DNA from 4 places in the Streptomyces sp. AHU1 genome. Region 2 is predicted to be linked to each of the others. Evidence: riboswitches for the same ligand, from Rfam matches in the RefSeq annotation. Region 2 holds a riboswitch; each other region holds the start of a gene.
The links. Region 2 has a riboswitch for cyclic di-AMP ahead of ACICHK_RS23230 (transglycosylase SLT domain-containing protein). Riboswitches for the same ligand answer to the same signal wherever they lie in the genome.
Positions count from the first base shown of each region.

Region 1: linked by a shared signal. The riboswitch ahead of ACICHK_RS07565 (C40 family peptidase) and the one ahead of ACICHK_RS23230 (transglycosylase SLT domain-containing protein) in region 2 are both predicted to bind cyclic di-AMP.
Region 3: linked by a shared signal. The riboswitch ahead of ACICHK_RS36665 (NlpC/P60 family protein) and the one ahead of ACICHK_RS23230 (transglycosylase SLT domain-containing protein) in region 2 are both predicted to bind cyclic di-AMP.
Region 4: linked by a shared signal. The riboswitch ahead of ACICHK_RS33185 (peptidoglycan DD-metalloendopeptidase family protein) and the one ahead of ACICHK_RS23230 (transglycosylase SLT domain-containing protein) in region 2 are both predicted to bind cyclic di-AMP.

Region 1 is NZ_CP174283.1:1,653,771-1,657,084, forward strand. Features, by position in the region: gene ACICHK_RS07555 (ATP-dependent Clp protease proteolytic subunit) at 1-544, shown strand, start outside; gene ACICHK_RS07560 (hypothetical protein) at 541-846, shown strand; cyclic di-AMP (ydaO/yuaA leader) riboswitch at 1,184-1,380, shown strand; gene ACICHK_RS07565 (C40 family peptidase) at 1,384-1,857, shown strand; gene ACICHK_RS07570 (LysE family translocator) at 1,928-2,572, opposite strand; gene ACICHK_RS07575 (LysR family transcriptional regulator) at 2,683-3,314, shown strand, end outside.
Region 2 is NZ_CP174283.1:5,192,629-5,195,942, forward strand. Features, by position in the region: gene ACICHK_RS23225 (HAD family hydrolase) at 1-717, shown strand, start outside; gene ACICHK_RS23230 (transglycosylase SLT domain-containing protein) at 820-1,590, opposite strand; cyclic di-AMP (ydaO/yuaA leader) riboswitch at 1,594-1,785, opposite strand.
Region 3 is NZ_CP174283.1:8,304,675-8,307,988, forward strand. Features, by position in the region: gene ACICHK_RS36650 (beta-glucanase) at 1-685, shown strand, start outside; gene ACICHK_RS36655 (hypothetical protein) at 813-986, shown strand; gene ACICHK_RS36660 (hypothetical protein) at 1,005-1,331, opposite strand; cyclic di-AMP (ydaO/yuaA leader) riboswitch at 1,821-1,992, shown strand; gene ACICHK_RS36665 (NlpC/P60 family protein) at 2,000-3,314, shown strand, end outside.
Region 4 is NZ_CP174283.1:7,487,821-7,491,134, forward strand. Features, by position in the region: gene ACICHK_RS33170 (helix-turn-helix domain-containing protein) at 1-110, shown strand, start outside; gene ACICHK_RS33175 (DUF6126 family protein) at 134-250, shown strand; gene ACICHK_RS33180 (tyrosine-protein phosphatase) at 289-1,086, opposite strand; cyclic di-AMP (ydaO/yuaA leader) riboswitch at 1,727-1,884, shown strand; gene ACICHK_RS33185 (peptidoglycan DD-metalloendopeptidase family protein) at 1,889-2,812, shown strand; gene ACICHK_RS33190 (SGNH/GDSL hydrolase family protein) at 3,083-3,314, shown strand, end outside.

The DNA.
Region 1 (3,314 bases), 3.5 Mb from region 2:
CCTCGGGACACCGATCGACGACACCTCGGCGAACGACGTGACGGCGCAGTTCATGTACCTCGAACACCAGGCGCCCGAGCAGGACATCTCGCTGTACATCAACTCCCCGGGCGGCTCCTTCAGCGCGATGACCGCGATCTACGACACGATGCGGTTCGTCACCTGCGACGTCGAGACGATCTGCCTCGGCCGGGCGGACTCGACCGCGGCGATGCTGCTGGCCGCCGGAACTCCGGGCAAACGGCTCGCGCTGCCGGGGGCCCGCGTCCTCCTGCGCCAGCCGTCGGTTCCGGAACCGATCGAGGGCCATCCGGGCGATCTGGCCGTCCAGGCCGAGGAATTGGTCCGCTCCCGCCGGATCCTGGAGGAGATGCTCGGGCGGCACACGGGGCAGAGCCCGGAGCGGATCGCCGCGGACATCGAGCGCGACAAGATCTTCGACGCGCCGGCGGCACGGGCCTACGGGCTGGTCGACCGGGTCGTCCCGAGCCGTAGGCCCGCGCGCCGGACGCCGGACGCCGGACGCGAGGTGAGCGGCCGATGATCCCGGACCTGCCCCCGCTGCCCGCGCTGACCCGTGCCGAGGCCGAGCTGATCGACCGCTACCTCGACGTGGTCGACCTGGTCGGCCGCATCAACCCGTCCCGCCCCGGAGACACCTATCGCGGCCTGAGGGCGGCTCAGGCACTGGTCGGCAAGGCGGAGGCGCTGCGGGACGCCCTCGCCCTGATGCACCAGCGGGGCGAGAGCGAGGTGCACGCCCCGACACTGGCCCAGGCCCTGCGGGTGCTCGGCGGGGAGCGGCGGGCGGCCAGGGTCACCGTGCCGCCCGGGTCCGGCAGTTGACGGACCCGCACCGGCGGGCCGGTACGCGCCGGAGCTCCGCGCCGTCCGGTCCGCGACTCAAACGGACCGGATGGTGTACCCCCCGATGGCGTATTTCCCGATCCCTTCCGGGACCCCTCCGAGTTGCGCAACGCGCGGACCGCGGAGGCCGGATGGGGCCCTTCACCGCAGGTGCGGGCCTCATCGATGTCTCCAACACGTGCTCGAACGCAGCTATGTTCACCCGAACGGGTGAGTGGTGAGTAAGCCCACAAAACGCCGATTCCGCTCGGATTTTCCGTCCCTCATGAGTGAAGATCCCTTCCGACGACAAGCCCCCGCCACAGCGGCGGGGCGGTCCGGGCGGACGCCGAGTCCTGCCGCCGCCCGGATGACCGGTCGACAGGAGTGGATCGGCAGGAGTGGAGGACCCAGCTAGACGGGCCGCCGGAACAGTTCCGGGCGGTCCTTGGGGTGAAGCCGCAACCGCGGCCGGGCAACTTCGCCAGCCCGAATCCGACAGGTCATCCTTCACAGGCGGCTGACGAAGGGTTGCGCATGACTGCGCTCAATCGTGTCCCGTCGCTGTGGACCCGGGCCGGTACGGCCTCGGCGCTCACCCTTGCCGCGGTGGGCGGCAGCCTCGTGGTCCCCGGCGCCGCAGCCGACGCCGAGGCGGCCACCGTTGCGACGAAGGCACTCCAGGTCGCGGCGTCGAAGCACGGCTCCCCCTACCAGTGGGGCGCCACCGGACCGCACCGCTTCGACTGCTCCGGGCTCACGCTCTACTCGTACAAGAAGGCGGGCAAGAAGCTGCCTCGTACGGCCGCGGCCCAGTACAACAAGACGCACCACGTCTCGGCCTCGCACCGCAAGGCCGGTGACCTCGTGTTCTTCCACTCGGGCCGGAACGTCTACCACGTCGGTATCTACGCCGGGAAGGGGAAGATCTGGCACTCCCCGAAGACCGGGGAAGTGGTGAAGCTCCAGAAGATCTGGACGAGGAGCGTCTGGTACGGCAGGGTCGGCTGACCCTCTCCTCCGGGGCGGCGGAACCCCGCCGCCCCGGCGCCGGCCTCCTCACGGCCGCCGTGACGCCCTCTCAGCTCCTCAGGGGCTCCAGCACCAGGACGAGGCCCAGAACGGTGAGGGCACCGCCGGTGAGCCCCGCCACGGCCCGTGCGGCCCGCGGTCCGCGCAGCCACCGTCCGAGCCGGTCCACCAGGAGCGCGACCGCCGGGAACCACACCAGGGCCAGGGCGACCACGATCAGCGCGAGCAGCAGGGTCCGCGGCATCGCGGGGCTGCCCGCGGGCACGAACTGCGGCAGCAGGCTGAGGAAGGTGACGGGCGCCTTCGGGTTGAGCGCGTTGGTGACGAAGCCCTGCCGCAGCGGACGCGCGCCCCGGCCCGTCCCCCGCGTCCCCGCCTCGTACGGCGACGCGGCCGGGCCCGGCTCCCCCGGACGGACCGACGGGCGGAGCGTGCGCAGGCCCAGGTACAGCACGTAGGCCCCGCCGAGCAGTTGGAGCGTCCCGAAGAGCGCCGGCACGGCGGTCAGGACCGCGGCGACCCCGGCGACGGCGAGCGCGGTGTGGATCAGCAGCCCGCCCGCGATGCCGAGGGCGCACGCGAGACCGGCCCGGCGGGAGACGAGCGCGTTGCGTACGACGACGGTGAAGTCCGCTCCGGGCATGGCGACCATGCCCGCGGCGACCCCCGTGAAGGCGATGAGCTGTGCGTCCATGCCCCCAGGCTGCCCGGCACGGACCTTCAGCGGGTATGTCGAATATCCTGGGCCGGTATTAAGCAGTCGTTTAGACCCGGCAGGGTGCCGCCGGATCCGGGAGGGGCGCGATGTACGACCCGACGCGGCTCGCGGCGCTGGTGGCGGTCGCCGAGGCGGGGTCGATCACCCGGGCCGCCGAGCGCCTCGGCTACACCCCGCCCGCGCTGTCCCAGCAGGTGGCGAAGCTGGAGCGGGAGACGGGGACGACACTGCTGGTGCGCTCCCATCGCGGGACCCGGCTCACCGGCGCGGGCGAACTGCTGGTCGTACGGGCCCGCCGGGTCCTCGACGAGATGGAGCTGGCCCGGCACGAACTGGCCCGTCTGACGGGGCTGTCGGGCGGCACGCTGCGGCTCGGCACCTTCCAGACGGCGGGCATCCATCTGCTGCCGCCCGTGCTCACCGCCTTCCGCCGGGCCCACCCGGACGTGGCGCTCGCGGTCGCCGACCACGAACCGCCGCACGGGATCGCGGCGGTCGCGGCCGGCGAGGTGGACCTGGCGCTCACCCACACCTACCAGCCCGCCCCTCCGGTACCGCTCCCCCCGTCCGTGGGCGTCGAGCCGGTCCTGGTCGAGGAACTGGTGCTGGTGACCGCTCCCGGTCACCTTCTCGCGGGCGGTTCGACGCGGCTGCCGCTCTCCGAGCTCGCCGGGCAGCCGCTGATCAGCATGGCCCCGGACCACCCTCCCCGGCAGGG
Region 2 (3,314 bases):
GCGTTGGCGAAGGTGACCGGGGCGGGCGTCCGGCATCTCGTGGTCACGGGCCGCCCCGCACCGCGCGTGCGACCGCTTCTCGACGAACTCGGCGGTGAGGGGCTGGCGGTGTGCGGGCAGGGGGCGCAGCTGTACGACGCCGGCGCGGACCGGATGCTGTGGTCGGTGACCCTGGACAGGGAACTGGCGGAGACGGCGCTCGGCAAGATCGAGGCGGAGGTCGGGCTGCTGTACGCGGCGGTCGACCAGGACGGCGTGGACGGGCTCACGCTCATCGAGCCGGGGTACGTGATGCCGCATCCCACGCTGCCGGCGGTGCGGGTGCCGCGCCGGGACGACCTCTGGGCGGAGCCGATCAGCAAGGTGTTGCTCCGCCACCCGTCCATGTCCGACGACGAGTTGGCGGCAACGGCGCGGGGGGTGGTCGGTTCGCTGGCGACGGTCACCATGTCCGGGCCCGGCACCGTCGAACTCCAGCCATGCGGGGTGACCAAGGCGACGGGCCTCGCTCTCGCCGCGGCGCACCTCGGGCTCACCCCCTGCGCGACGCTCGCCTTCGGTGACATGCCCAACGACATCCCGATGTTCGACTGGGCCGCCCGGGGCGTGGCCATGGCCAACGCCCACCCGGAGCTGAAGGCGGTGGCCGACGAGGTCACCCTGTCGAACGAGGACGACGGCATCGCGGTGGTCCTGGAGCGCGTCTTCGACTTCTAGCCACGTCGACGCACCCGCCGACGCACCCGCCGACGCACCCGCCGACGGGCCCGGAGGGCGCCGTCGGCGGGTGAGGGGGGAAGTCGGGGGTGCGGGGTGCGATCAGTAGGCGCCGTTGACGTTGTCGATGGAGCCGTACTTGTCGGCCGCGTAGTTGCAGGCGGCGGTGATGTTCGCGACCGGGTCGTAGATGTTCGTCGACGTGCCGGCGACGTGGTACGCCTGGAACGTGGGGTCGATCACCTGGAGCAGGCCCTTGGAGGGGATGCCCGCGGCGGCGTTGGAGTCCCAGTTGTTGATGGCGTTGGGGTTGCCGGAGGACTCGCGCATCACGTTGCGGTGGATGCCGTCGTAGCTGCCCGGGATGCCGGCCTTGGCCATGACGTCGAGGGATTCCTTGATCCAGCCGTCGAGGTTGTTGGCGTACGACTTGGCGACGGCCTGGGTGGCGGTGGTCGCCTTGGACTTGGCGACGGCGGGGGCCGCGTTCGCCGCGGTGCGGACGGTCGTCGACTTCAGCGTCTTCGTGCCCACGGTCAGCTTCAGGCCCGGACGGAGCGCGGCGGGGTTGTCGCCGATGACGGCGCGGTTCGCCGCGTACAGCTTCTTCCAGCCGCCGCTCTTGGGGTACTTCTTCGCGATCTTGGAGAGGGTGTCGCCCTTGACCACCTTGTAGGTGACGAGCTGCACGTTGGGCACCACCGCGGTGTGGGCGGTCTTCGTGACCTGGGGGGCCTGCGCCGGGGTGGCGGCGCTGGCGCCGGTCGCGCTCACGAGCGGGAGGGCGAGGGCGAGACCGCCCGTTCCGGCGGCGATCAGGCCACGGGTGATGACGTTGGACTTCATGTGACGGTGCTTGCCGCGTGCGGGCATGACGAATTTCCTCTCCGACGCCTGCGAGGTGAGCTGTCGGGTTCGGGCGGGAGATGCCCGGCCGCGCTGTGGGCGCGGCTTCACCCCTAGCCGTCCGGTGTGTCCGGATCGGCGGCTTACCTGTGGTTCCCCCGCTCCTGCCGTGCGTGGGTCGATGGGTTACCGGGCGGCGGCAGGATTCGGCGATCCGCCCGGGGTCGACCAGAACGTATGCGAGAGCACATGTCCGAAACAAGACGAGATTTGACTGCGAAGATCGCTTTCGCCTGGTTAATGAGGGGGTAAAAAGTCCGATTGTGCCGGAATTGAATCCTCAACTTGCCTTTGGTGAAGGGGTTCGTCGAGTGAGGGTGCGTGTCGACGGCCCGGTTCGCCGGTGACCCAATTCACGAGACCAAAGAGCACCAAGGTGGCATGAAGGGTAATTCGGGCATTGTGCTTGCGATGGCGGCGGCCATAGGGCCTCCGGAAGACGCCGAGCGGCCCTTCGTGCGGCGGGAATTGTGGCGCGGGACACGTCGGTGGGCGCGGCCCGGTGATCCGCTCTCCGGCCGCCGGGCCGCGCCGGTGTCCGGCAGGTTCTCCCGTCCCGGACGTCGCGCGGGACCGGTCCGGACGTGAGCCGATTCGGAGGGGGAGCGAAGTGAAGTGCGGCCCGCGTCAACGGTGTTCGGTGTACGCGCGTTGTATTGGCGCGGGACCGGGGCGTGCGGGGGTCGCGGGAAGTGAACTCCCTTGCCGGTAAGCCCTGTCGGCCTACCGTGCGCCGCGGGTGACGTCGGGGCCGTTCCGGCGTGGGTGTTCCGCGGTGGATCCGGACGGGATGGCCGGGGCCGACCGGGTCGAGCGGGCGCGGGCGGGCAGTGGGTCCGGCGTGCCGATCACGTATGCCTTCCCGACCTTTCCCAGCCCTCCGTCTCTTTCCGGCCCTTCTGTGGCTCCCCCTGCGCGTTCGGGACCGCCGAGGCGCACACGGGTGCCACCGCGACCGGAGCCGCTTCCCCTTCCAGTGCCAGGCGCCTCCGGCCGCTTCCGCCGCTCCGGCGGTGGGTTCCGTACAGGTGCGACACCGTGTCGCGGCGCGGACCGTGCCGATCGCCGACCGTGAGCCGGAAGGCCGACCGGAAAGCCGACCGGAAAGTCGGCCGGACGGCCGATCGGAAGGCCGATCGGGGGACCGCCTCCCCGCCGTCCGGCCCGGTCCCGGGTGTCCGCTCCCCTCGACGCTTCCTCCGCTCCTCCGCTCCTCCGCTCCTCCGCGTCGCCGTGCCCGGGTGGTGTCGTCGCTCACGCGGGGCCGTCCAGCCGGTCGGGTGGTGAGGGAGGTGCTCCACGAGGGGGCGGGTGCGGGCTCCTCGGCCGGGCCCGCCGGGTCCGGGCATACGGAAGGGTGCCGTCCGGGAGGGGGACAGGGGTGCCCTTATGAGTGGTCTCGTGAGGGAAGGACGTACGGATGTGCATGAACGTCATCTCTATGGATGGAAGACGCGGTGCGGCGCGGCCGGGCGGCGGGGGGCGCCGCGCTCCGGTCGGGCACGGGGCGGGTGCTGCTGCCGGACATGGCCGGTCGCCCCTTCCGGGCGCCTCCCCGCATGCCATGGCGAGTCGCTTCATCCAGCCCGATCATGTACATACGGTTGGTGACCGGGTGGTGTCCGCGAGGCGGGGTACCCGCCGTTGGGGCACGCAGGTGCTTCCCGTGTGCCTTCCGGGTGTACTCCCGC
Region 3 (3,314 bases), 3.1 Mb from region 2:
CGCGGATTTCGCCTCGTCCCGTCAATGGGTCGCGGGTCATTCCTGGGCCTATCCCGACGGCGGTCCGGTCAACCCGGACGACGGAAAGCTCGACCATCTGGTGAAGGACCCCGCCTACTGCCGGACGGGCCGTTTCCGGGCCACCCGACGACCGGACGGTGACTGGGACGCGGGCCTCCTCACCACCGAGGGCAGTGCGGACGGGTTCATGGTCCGTACGGGGGACGTGCTGGAGACGCGGGTCAAGCTGCCCACGGTGACCGGGGCCTGGCCGGCCGTCTGGACATGGCGGGACGGCGGTCAGGAGATCGACGTCTTCGAGTACCACCCCGACAACCCGGACCTGCTGGAACTGTCCAACCATGTGCGCAACACCCACCGTTACTACCGGAACCAGGCCATTTCTCCGGGTGCCTGGGTCGACCTCGTGGTCGAGTTCGGCGCCCACCGCGTCGTGTGGTGGGTCAACGGGGTCCGCGCCTTCGACGACCGGCGCGGAGTGGGCAGGTCCTGGCACGCCTATCTCATCGTCAACCTGTCCGTGTGCGCCGGGCGTTATCACCCACCACCGCCTCCCGAGGCCTCCGAGATGGACTTCGAGGTGGCCCGTCTGACGGTCCGCAGGCCGCGGACCGACGGGCCCTTCCCCGCGACGGCGGAGCGCGAGGCCGACCTCCTCGACTGACGCACGTCATGCGCCTCGCCGGGAACCGGTCCTCGGCGGGCGCATCCGCCGGGGCCCCCGGTCCGGAAGTACGGCATCAGAAGCGACGTCGCGCTCGTGCGCGTCGCGCCGACAGGTGCCGAGGGTCATGCCGAATCAGCAACCGGGGCGGGACGCCCCCGAGACCGCCTACGTCAGTCACGTCGGCGACTGCCGTACGTGCCGACGCGAGTCCGGACGCTGCCCGCAGGGCGCCCGTCTCTGGCGTTTCTACCAGGAGTGGCGCAACGGCTACCGGGCCCGGCCCGAGGACGCGGACTGACGGCGAGCCCGGCGTTCTCTAAGGGCTGTCTGCCCCGGCGTTCTCCGGCGGCCGTCGGGGCCGGACGGCCGGGGCGGGCCGGTCGCCGGTCTCCGGCCGGGGCCGACTCGCCGTCGGCCGCGGGGCGGTGCCCGGCCGGTCCTCGGGGTCCGGAGCGGGGGAGGCGGGGCGGCGGCCGCCGGACACGAGGCGTGCGGCGGACGCGGGAAGAGGAGCGCCCGTCGACGGATCCCAGCTGAGGATCCACTCGAAGTCGCGTTGCAGCCGACGGGCTTCGCTCCGGACGAGCGTCGGTATGTCGCCGCGTTCGGAGATCAGTTGGGCGTAGATCGGCGCATCGTGCACGTGGGGATCCTCGACTCGCTCTCGTGGTCTGACGTGCCTCGACGGTACGGCCGGCACGTGGTCGCAGCGGTCATCCGGCCAGCTCGGCCAGAACCGGTCAAGGTGTGACCAGTGGGTGCCGCCGAAGTCGAACGACATGCCAGGGAACGCCAGTTCTGTGCACACTTCCGACACATCCGGGACGACCGGATGTGTGACCGGCGGGCCGGGACGGGACGGGTCCGCGCGGCCGGACCGGAACCGGGACGGGGCGGGCCGGGGCGGCCGAGCGGGAGGCCGGGCCGGGATCGGCGCCCGGCCGCCCCGACGGACGTGCTCAGCCGTCATTTCGAGTACGCCGCGTGTCCTCGCCGTCGCGCTGCGGGGTGATGCGATGAAGGTCACGAAAATGTATCGGACATCTGGGACGTGGATCTTCACATCGGGTGCACAACATGGCTAAGTTGGCGACCTGGCCGCCCGATTCCCTCCGGCGAAGCTCGCCGGGCGGTGCGGCCTCCGCCGAATCCGGCCCGTCCTCGTGGCGGCTGGAGCCGGGGACCCACCGAACTTGGGGTGAATCGGCCAACTGTCTTACGGGACAGGGGCCGTAGGGCATACCTTCCGGAATCGTCCGCCCGAACCCGACAGCTAACCCGGTAGGCGGACGACGGAAGGAGCACCACTCCATGGCGCCGGAACGCACCCCGCCCAGCAGCGAAGAAGTCGCCCGACGGCTCTCGTCCCTCTACGACCAGGCGGAATTCGCCACCGGTAACTTCAACGGGACCCGTGCCTCGGCGAACTCCGCCCGTAGGTCGGGCCGAGGGGGTGCCGGTCAAGGAAGCGGGGTTTCCGACGCCGCCCGGGACGACCTGATGCGGCAGTGGTTCGACGGGGCGCGTTCCCGGATCGGACCCGTGGCGCCGGCCGTGCTCCCTGCCGACAGGCAGCCGAAGCGCGGTGGTGAGAGTGCCCGTCCGAAGGAGGGCGGGAAGGGATCCAAGGGGTCCTCGTCGGACCTTCCGACGGTGTACGAGCTGGAACAGATCATGCGGCCCGCCGCCGAGTTGACGGCTGCCCCGGTGCTGGAGCTGACCGCCGGTCCGGCTTCGGAACCGTCCGCGCGTCCCGTTCTGGAGCTGACGGCGGGTCCGGTGGCCGAGACCATGACCGGTCGCGCCCCGGCGGCACCGGGTCCCGGGGTGCCGGGCCGTGCGGCGCTCCCTGCGGGGGCCGCTCCGGCCGCCGCCGCATCGCAGAAGGCCGCGCTGCACGGCAGGAAGCAGAGCGCCCGACGCAAGCTCGCCGCCGCGCAGGAGCTGATGGCGCAGCACGCGGCACGGCAGAGCATGGCCGTCCCGCAGCAGGCGCAGGCGCCGGCGATCGAATACCGGCCGGCCCCGCAGACCGGCACGTTCCCGTCGGCCGCCCAGACGGGTTCGTTCCCGTCGGTCGCCCAGACCGGTACCTTCCCGTCGGCTGCTCAGACCGGTTCGTTCCCCTCGGTCGCTCAGACCGGTACCTTCCCGTCCGCCGCTCAGACCGGTGCCTTCCCGTCGGCCCCGCAGGCTGCGGCGTTCCAGGCGGCCCCGCAGACCGGCACGTTCCCGTCCGTCGCCCAGACGGGTTCGTTCCCGTCGGTCGCTCAGACGGGTTCGTTCCCGTCCGTCGCCCAGGCGCCCGCGTTCCAGGCGGCGCCCCAGCCCGCCCCGTACGAGGCGGTGCCCCAGGCGGCGCCCGCGTCCGAGGTCTTCGGGACGGGCTCCATGCCCCGGGCGTACGAGTCGGCGCCCCCCGCCGCCGAGTCCAAGGCGGTCATCCTGCCCCCCGGGTACGAAGCGCCGGCCCCGGCTCCCGAGTACAAGTCGGTGCTCCTGCCCCTCGAGCAGAAGCCGACCCGTCCCAGCGGTTACCGGCCTGCTCCGATGCCGCCGGTGAGCGAGCCGGCGCCGCAGCCGCCCGCGTACGAGACGGCGCCGCGTCCGGCCGCTTATCAGTCGG
Region 4 (3,314 bases), 2.3 Mb from region 2:
AGCGCGGCGGAGCCGAGCTCCTCTTCGTGCACACCCTGTTGCAGAGCCCCGTCGCCGCGCTGTGCCTCGGCACGGCGACGGGCCACCCCACCCCGGGAGAGACGTCATGACCGAACCCACGCCCCGCCGGTCCATGGAGGACAGGTTCCCGCGCGCCCTGTGGGTGCGGCTGATCATCTACGTCGCCGTCGGCCACCTCTTCGCGGCCTTCATCTACCTGCTCTTCACGCTGGGCGCGCAGAACCAGTAGGGGCCCGGCCCGGCGGGGGCCCGGCCCCGGCGCGCGGCTCAGTCCAGGAGCCGCGCGCGCAGGCGCTCCCGCAGCTCCGGCGTCAGCCCCAGCCCCTGCTCCAGATAGGCCTCGACGCCGCCCCAGGTGGCCTCGATCGTCTCGAACGCGGCCGTCAGGTACTCGGCGCGCGCGTCGAACAGCGGGCTGAGCAGTTCCATCACCTCGGGGGAGTAGGCGCCGGCCGAGGAACCGTTGCGGTGCACCTTGTAACGGCGGTGCGTGGCGTTCGACTCCAGGTAGTCGGCCACGATCGCCTCGCGCTCGACGCCGAGGGCGAGCAGGGTGACCGCGATGGACAGCCCGGCGCGGTCCTTGCCCGCCGCGCAGTGCATCAGCGCGGGCACGCTGTCGTCGGCCAGGGCGTGCAGCACCTGGGAGTGCTCGGCCGTGCGCTCCTTGATGATCGTGCGGTAGGAGTTGATCATCCGGTTCGCGGCCTTGCCGTCGCCGAGGATCCCGCGGAGCTGGTCGATCTCGCCGTCGCGGACCATCTTCCAGAACTCGCTGCCGTCCGCCGGGTCGCTCAGCGGGAGGTTCACGTTCCGCACGCCCGGCAGTTCGACGTCCGGGCCCTCCAGCTTCTGGTCCGCGGCATTGCGGAAGTCGAAGATCGTGTGGAGTCCCAGGGAGGCGAGGAACGCGGCGTCCTCCTCCGTGGCGTGCGCGAGGTGACCGCTGCGGAACAGGTGCCCGTAGCGCACCCGCCGGCCGTCCGTGGTGGGCAGTCCGCCCACGTCGCGGAAGTTGCGCACTCCGCCGAGCTCGGGCTCGGTCGACGGGATCTGCTGCGTCACGGGGTTCCTCCCATTCGGCCTCCGGCGTCGCCGGAACGGACTCGGCGCCGCTCGTCGGCGGTTGTGCCGGCTCGCGCTCTCGACGATACGACATGGGTTCCTCGGGCAATGAGTTGTCCACAGGCGCCGGCTCGCGGTCGGGACGCACCCGGTGACGCCGTCCCGGAGGCTCACGCGATCGAATTCACGTTCGATTTAAAGGGGGCTCCGATCGCGGGACCGGATCGAGCGGGTGGTGCGGGCGAATCTCCCTGAAGTGGGGCATTTAGAGCACCGTTTCGAGTGCCTCTCTGCCTGGAGAGTCGAATGCGTCGGTTATCCGCTCGCGTCGCATCTGGTCGTTCTGTCCGAATAGGCACCTTCATTACAACTGGCCCTGGAATAAGGGCCGCTGGGATGAGTCGCGTGAGGAGCGTCATATTCGTGACGATGCGTTGCCGCCCTCGCTTCTCAACGCACCATTTTTTCCAGACGGATTGGGAGGCCCGGAAGATCGTCGTTCCACGGAGGGTGACGGTGATCTCGGCATGGATCAAGAAAGACGAGCGCACAGAAACCGCCCATAGTTGTCGACGCGCTCTCATGTCGCCTACGTTCTGCCTCAATCCGGACGGACGCCCAATCCTGCCGCCGCCCGGAGTCCGCACACTCACCCGTACACGGCAGGAGCGGGGGACCCACAGGTTCCGTGCCTGGTCCGGTTCCCGGAACAGGCTTGGGGTACAGCCGCGCAGCGACGCGGCCGGGCATCTCCAGCCCGCACCCGACAGCTCACCCCGCAGGCGCCGGAGAGGAATCCGCCATGCCCGCGAAGGGTAAGCATCGCCGTCCCAAGTCCCCTCGTTTCAGCCGCTCGATCGCCGTGGCCGGAACCGGTGGCGCCGCACTCGCGCTGCCCCTGATGGGAGCCACGGGCGCCCACGCCGCGACCCAGGCCACCGCCGTCGCGCACCACGTCGAGAAGGCCCCGGCCGCCGCCCCCGCCGAGAAGGCGGCTCCGGCCACCACGACGAAGACGTACGCGGTGAGGTCCGGCGACTACCTCTCGAAGATCGCCGACGAGCAGAACGTCAGCGGCGGCTGGAAGAAGATCTACTCCGACAACCGCTCCGCCATCGGCGGCGACCCGTCGCTGATCCACCCCGGTCTGAAGCTGTCGCTCGGCGGGAAGGCCCACGCGGCCGCCCACTCGGCCACGCACACGTCCGCCAAGGCGGCCACTTCGGCGAAGCCCGCCCAGGAGGCCACTCCGGCGAAGCCCGCCCAGGAGACCCCGGCCGCAGGCGCAACCGCCTCCGCTTCCGCCGACAGCTCCTCCGGCTACACCCTGCCGGTCGGCGGCAGCTCCGTCGGCACCGGCTACAAGGTGGCGGGCAGCATGTGGTCCAGCGGCTACCACACGGGCGTGGACTTCGTGATCCCGACCGGCACCACGATCAAGTCCATCGCCGCGGGCACCGTCGTCTCCGCGGGCTGGGGCGGCGCCTACGGCAACCAGGTCGTCATCCAGCACGCCGACGGCAAGTACTCCCAGTACGCCCACATGTCGTCGCTGTCCGTCTCCGCCGGGCAGACCGTGACCGAGGGGCAGCAGATAGGCCTCTCCGGCGCGACCGGCAACGTGACCGGACCGCACCTGCACTTCGAGATCCGCACCACGCCGGACTACGGTTCCGACGTCGACCCGGTCGCGTACCTGCGCTCGCACGGTGTCGCGGTGGGCTGACCCCCCGTCTCCTGCTCCTGACGGCAGGAAAATGTCCGAAGGCCGGACCCCACGATCCCCGGGGTCCGGCCTTCGGTGGTCCCGCGGCACGGGCTTCCGGGTGATCGCTGCCTCAACATCCCTGATGCGAGCCTTATTCCGGAGTTGACCAACGCTTGGCGAGTGGCTTATCTCACCGTCAGTCAACCCTTCCCTACGGTCGCGTAGCTCACATCGAAAGGTGAATCATGGCTCGACGTGGCAGACGATTCGAAGAGTGACAACAGATCAGTGATCGGGTCGTACGTGGCGGTGGGGGACAGCTTCACCGAGGGCGTCGGCGACCCTGGGCCCGACGGGGCGTTCGTCGGCTGGGCCGACCGGTTCGCCGTACTTCTCGCGGACCGCAGGCCCGAAGGCGACTTCGACTACACCAATCTCGCGGTGCGCGGCAAACTGCTCGACCAGATCGTCGAGACCCAGCTCCAGCGGGCCAAGGAACTCGGCCCGGACCTGGTCTCGT